Herpetosiphon gulosus: one gene and its partner. The protein of the gene in region 1 interacts with the protein of each later gene in a pairwise test. Links are inferred from orthologs where the notes say so. Each region holds a gene or a part of one and is shown in the gene's direction. Other genes may lie near its edges.

Region 1 (3,126 bases):
CTAATGCGGCTTAACGCGAGTCATTATACGCATGAATCGACGTTTGGTCAAGATGGATGTTTGGGAAGCGGTTGGTGGAGGTTGGGGATTGGAAGTTTGCCTAGGGTCGATAAAATCAAGGATTATTAACGATACCTCGATTGGCGCTTTTTAAGATTTTTGCTGTTTCAAGTTTAAATAGGCCTATTTAATCGTGTTTAATATTCTTTGGATTTGATAGTTTTTGCTGCCTCCCTGTTGACAGAAGTGGATAGTTGTGGCACTGTACTTCACGCCGCACGAATTCCAGATCGTGCCTCAACGAGGCCACCTAAAGCGACGCTGCCCCAGTACACGTCAACTTTGAACTGATTCGCCGCGTTTTGAATGCGTCGGTTGGTGGCATAGTGTGAACTTTTAAGGAAAACCCTATGGATCATAAATTGGTGATTGTTGAGTCGCCAGCCAAAGCAAAAACTATTCAAAAATATCTGGGTGCTGGCTATCGCGTTATGGCAAGCATGGGCCATGTGCGCGATTTGCCCAAGAGTAAAATTGGCATTGATATTGACAATGATTTTACCCCTGTCTATGAAATTAGCGAGGGCAAAGATAAGCTCATTGCCGAATTGAAGCGTGAAATCAAGACTGCTGATGCCATCTATCTCGCAACCGACCACGACCGCGAAGGTGAGGCAATTGCCTGGCATATTTTGCAAGCAGCCAATATCGGCAAACGCAAACCAGTCTACCGGATTACCTTTAATGAAATTACTAAGGATGCGATTCAGAACGCGATTCGCAACCCACGCGAAATCGATGCCAACTTGGTTGATGCCCAACAGGCCCGACGGGTGCTTGATCGCTTGGTTGGCTATAAAATTTCGCCAATTTTATGGGCCAAGGTGCGGCGTGGGCTTTCGGCTGGGCGGGTGCAATCGGTTGCTGTGCGCATGGTGGTTGAGCGTGAACGCGAAATCGAAAGCTTCGTGCCCAAAGAATATTGGACAATCGAGGCCGATTTATCGCCAGCTGGGCTGAAGAAACTTGGCAAGCACGACATTTTTCGGGCAATTTTGCATGCTCGTAATGGTAAAAAGCTCGATAAATTTGCGATTCCCAGCAAAGATGCTGCTGATGCAGTGTTGGCTGCCTTGGAAGGGGCAAATTATCTTGTTGGCACAGTGACCCGCAAGGATAAACGTCGCTCGCCAGCTCCGCCATTTATCACCAGTACCCTGCAACAAGAAGCCAGCCGCAAGCTTGGGTTTAGCTCCAAACGCACCATGCAAGTGGCCCAAAAACTGTATGAAGGGGTCGATATTGGTGGCAAAGATGGCACAGTTGGTTTGATTACCTATATGCGTACCGATTCAACCAACGTTTCAGTCGATGCCCAAAACGAAGCTCGCACGCTGATCACTGAGTTGTATGGCAAAGAGTACGCTCCAGCCAAACCTAATATCTACAAAACCAAGGCTAAAGGTGCTCAAGAAGCTCACGAGGCGATCCGCCCAACCAGTGTCGTGCGTCGCCCTGATCAATTAAAAGCTGCGCTTGGTCGCGATGAATTTCGGCTTTACGACTTGATCTGGAAGCGCTTTATGGCTTCGCAGATGGCGGCGGCAATTTTCGATAGCACCAGTGTCGATATTGGGGCTGGAGCTGGAATCAAAACTGCTGCTGGTGCGCCATTTACCTTCCGCGCAACTGGTTCAGTGCTTAAATTCAATGGCTTTTTGGCAGTCTACAATGTTAGCCTCGATGAAGGCGACGAAGATGAGGATAAAGAGGCCTTATTGCCGCCGCTCAATGAAGGTCAAGCACTCGATTTGCATGATCTGTTTGGCGAACAACATTTCACCACGCCACCACCACGCTATACCGAAGCTACTTTGGTGAAGCAGATGGAAAGTGAAGGGATTGGCCGCCCATCAACCTATGCGCCGACGATCTCAACCATCGTTGCCCGCGAATACGTTGAGTTGGTCGAAAAGAAATTGATGCCCACCACCTTGGGTCGGGTTGTCACCGACTTACTGGTTGAGCACTTCAAAGATATTGTCGATTACAACTTTACTTCGGATATGGAACAGCGACTTGACGATATTGCTGAAGGCCAACGCCGTTGGGTGCCAGTGCTGCGCGAATTTTACGATCCGTTTGCTTTGCGCTTGCATGCTGCCGAAACTGAAATGCGTAACGTCAAGCGTGAAGAAATCAAAACTGAATTGCCCTGCCCTCAATGTAGCACCCATCTGGTGATCAAATGGGGTCGTAATGGCGAATTCTTGGCTTGTTCGCGTTACCCTGAGTGTAGTTGGACTGGCGATTTAGAGCGTGACGGCGAAGGCGGGATTCATATCGCCTCGCAGCCTGAAATTTTTGGCAACACCAATTGCCCCGAATGCGACAACCCAATGAGCCTCAAAAAAGGTCGTTTTGGGCCGTTTCTGGCCTGTAACAACTACCCAACTTGTAAAGGCATTCGCAAGGTACGGGCGCAAGGCAAAGATTTTGTGGTGATTCCGCCGCCCAAGCCAACCGAGGAAAAATGCCCCAAATGTAATCGACCAATGGTGCAAAAAGAGGGCAAATTTGGGCCATTCTTATCGTGCACTGGCTACCCTGAATGCCGCTCGATTGTGCGATTAACGCCCAACGATGCTCCAACCTGCCCACAATGTGGCGAGGGCAAAGTGGTCGCCAAACGTGCGCGTGGTGGCCGTACCTTCTTCTCTTGCACGCGCTACCCCGATTGTACCTATGCGAGCAACGCCTTACCTGTGGCGGTTTCCGAAGAAGTAGCCTAAGTTTTTCGCTTGACGCAAGGTTTTATCGTATCTCGATAAAACCTTGCGTTGCTGTTTAAAGGAGATTATGGTGATAAAGCATCTGGCTGAGGCGCTGCGCTTTCTCACAATCTTGCCAATTCCAGGCAAACCTGCGCTTAGCGAACAAGCCTTAGTCCGTTCAATGGTGGCTTTTCCGCTGGCTGGAACACTGATCGGCGGTTTGGTTGCAGCGACATGGGTTGGAGCAACCTGGCTATGGGGAGCGACCACAGGCAGTTTATGTGCAATTCTCACGTGGGGCGCAATCACCAGCGGCTTGCATTTGGATGGCATTGCTGATAGTGCCGATGCG
Region 2 (2,889 bases), on another replicon or contig:
TTGAAGCCTTGGCAACTTTGAAGCATGAGCATGATCGATTTAGCTTTGATATCCAAACGATTGGTGCGTTGCAGCCGTTGCCCTTGCGGATTGAAGTTGGCTTGTTGCGGATTGTGCAAGAAGCCTTGAATAATGTGCGGCAGCATGCCCAAGCTAGCGCTGTGGTGATTGAATATCATGCTACGCCGACCCAGATTGAAATTTGCGTGCATGACGATGGCTGTGGCTTTGACCCAACCTTGCCCAAGCCCCAACATTTTGGCCTGATTGGCATGAATGAGCGTACTCGGTTGCTGAGCGGCAGCCTTGAAATCAAAAGTACCCTTGGCGCAGGGACTGAGGTTTGTATTGTTGTGCCACTGGGGAGTTCCAAATGATCCGCATTTTGGTGGTTGATGATCATCCGGTGGTACGCGAGGGCTTGGTGGCAATTCTCAGCACCCAAGCTGATTTTGCTGTAGTTGGCGAGGCTAGCGCTGGCTTGCAAGCCGTCGAAGTATGTCAGCAATTGCAACCTGATTTGGTGTTACTCGACCTTGAGTTGCCTGATCTCGATGGGGTGGCGGTGCTTGAGCGACTTGATTTGGCGGCAACCAACCTACGAGTATTGGTGTTTACCGCTTTTGACACCGATGAACGAATTATTGGAGCGGTACGGGCTGGTGCTCAGGGCTACTTGCTCAAAGGTGCTCCACGCGATGAATTATTTGCGGCGATTCGCTTGATTCACGCTGGTGGCTCGACCTTGCACCCTTTGATTGCCTCGAAATTGTTGCGCCAAGTGCAGCGCGATACAACCTTGGTTGAATTAACCCCGCGTGAGCACGAAGTATTACAGCATTTAGTCCAAGGCTTTGCTAATAAGCAAATCGCCTACCAACTGAATATTACCGAACGCACAGTTAAATTCCACCTGAATAGTATTTTTCAAAAGCTTGGGGCGCACAATCGCACCGAAGCTGTAGCAATTGCCTATGAACGTCAATTAATTTAGTAGGTTAATTCGATGACTCCAACTCGTTATCAAATTCCGGCGGCTGAGCATGAATTTGAACAAGATATCAAACATTCGCGCTTTATTGCGACGGTTGTGCATGCGCCAAGCGTAGCTGAAGCCAAACAAGCAATTGCCACGATTGTCGCGCGTTATCCTGATGCAACCCATAATTGTTGGGCGTTTCAAATTGGGCTTGGTCCCCAAGCCGACATTGGCTCATCCGATGATGGCGAGCCTGCTGGCACAGCTGGTCGCCCGATGTTGCAAGTGTTGCAGGGCAGTGGCATTGGCGATATTGCAGCAGTCGTAACCCGCTATTTTGGCGGAATCAAATTAGGTAGTGGCGGCTTGGTTCGGGCTTATAGCGGAACCTTACAAAAAGCCCTCAATCATTTACCAACCAAAGAGCAAGTCATTCGTCGTACTGGTATGGTGACGATTAATTACAATCAATACGAATTATTGCGGCGTTTGCTGAATACCTTTGATCCAGTGATTGAAAGTGAAGATTTTGCCAGCGATATTACCTTGATGCTGGCATTGCCTCAAGATCGCTGGCAAGAATGTGCGGCGGCTATTCGTGAATTAACCTATGCTGAAAGCGAATTAATCGCGCTTGATGATTAAATAATTGGCGTTGTATGATCCATTTCAAAGTGGATATTTTGAAATTCGCCCTGATCAGGCCGATCATCATAGATTTCAATGGTTGGGAGCGAACGCCAAAATTGCTCAGCTCCAGCAATTGCGGGGTTAGTATGCAAATAAATTGTACGATATGTGCCTTCCTGCAAAATCCAATCGCGGGTTAGGCTGACCAAACGGCGAGCCAAGCCAGCCCGACGATGGGCTTGATCAACATAGACCCGCACAAGTTGGGCGGTTGTGGCAGTGCTATAACGCTCAACCAGCCATTCTGGTTTGTAGGGTGGCTTAGGGCCGCCAGTTCGCACGGCGCAGGTTCCAACAACCTCGTTGGTTGCGCGAACGACCGCTACAAACAAGACTTGGCGAGGGTTATCCAAATAGGCTTCGGCTAAATTATCAACATCGGTATGCCATTTGGCGATATAGCCATAGCCAAAATCTTGCTCAAATGTGCGTAACATCAACTGGCGTGCGCCTGCTAAATCGGCGGTGGTGGCTTCACGTAGTGTATAGATCCCATGCTCAAGGCTCATGCCAGTACCTCATCCTAATTAATTTTACTGATATATTATATCAATAAATGACCAACTAATTTGCCAAAAAATCTAATATGCGCTATAATACCGCTCGTTGCGCCGAGGTGGCGGAATGGCAGACGCTGAGGTCTTAAACATCTCTCCTCGCAAGGGGGTGCGGGTTCGACTCCCGCCCTCGGCACCAACAACCGATGTGGCCGCGTTCACTCCTATGTGAACGGGGCTATCGGGGTACTTTGCACCAAGCATTTTGCTATTCAGTTGGTAAGGTGCGGGTGCTGTACCTTGGCGGTTCTCAACCAGCAATGTTGGCGCATCACTGGTTGCTCACGCCGCCTCTCTCGTCTTTGGCCGACGATGGGCCGTTGCTAACGGTTCAGCCCTCGGACTGCCTCACGATAGCGGTGAGGCCTGCGCTAGCTACGAGTTTGGTTCGTCGCTAGCGCTTCGTTTTTTAAATATTGCTGAAATTCAGGATAGCGGTCGAGATAAGCGTCAATTAGAATGTTTTGAACGTCGTCAACGGTGATACGATCGTCGGTGTGCTTCAGCGCTATAATCGACTTGATTTGCCGTAAACGGTCTGATGTATCATCAGTTAGACTGAGATGTACTAGTTTTTTCTTTGGCTTTGCCATTACATAAACCCCCTTTCGTTAGTGCTAACATCATATACAACATATATAATGTTATATGTAGTATAACATT

The links. The genes of interacting proteins can lie anywhere in the genome.
Region 2: the proteins of topA (region 1) and ABEB26_RS13045 interact in binary tests that used the Escherichia coli proteins (3 or more experiments, as listed by UniProt). The link is inferred for Herpetosiphon gulosus from one-to-one orthologs.

Annotation. Positions count from the first base shown.
Region 1 is NZ_BAABRU010000012.1:14,599-17,724, forward strand. Bases 51-3,101 are described here. They hold topA (type I DNA topoisomerase), read left to right. Parts: upstream 51-410; coding sequence 411-2,792; downstream 2,793-3,101. Other genes in these bases: cobS (adenosylcobinamide-GDP ribazoletransferase), read left to right, coding at 2,860-3,101. Outside these bases: more of cobS, read left to right, coding at 3,102-3,126. UniProt on the Escherichia coli protein: Releases the supercoiling and torsional tension of DNA, which is introduced during the DNA replication and transcription, by transiently cleaving and rejoining one strand of the DNA duplex.
Region 2 is NZ_BAABRU010000008.1:217,931-220,819, forward strand. Bases 2-2,815 are described here. They hold ABEB26_RS13045 (YigZ family protein), read left to right. Parts: upstream 2-1,006; coding sequence 1,007-1,624; downstream 1,625-2,815. Other genes in these bases: ABEB26_RS13035 (GAF domain-containing sensor histidine kinase), read left to right, coding at 2-377; ABEB26_RS13040 (response regulator), read left to right, coding at 374-994; ABEB26_RS13050 (GNAT family N-acetyltransferase), read right to left, coding at 1,621-2,178; ABEB26_RS13060 (hypothetical protein), read right to left, coding at 2,598-2,815. In the rest of the region: more of ABEB26_RS13035, read left to right, coding at 1-1; more of ABEB26_RS13060, read right to left, coding at 2,816-2,819.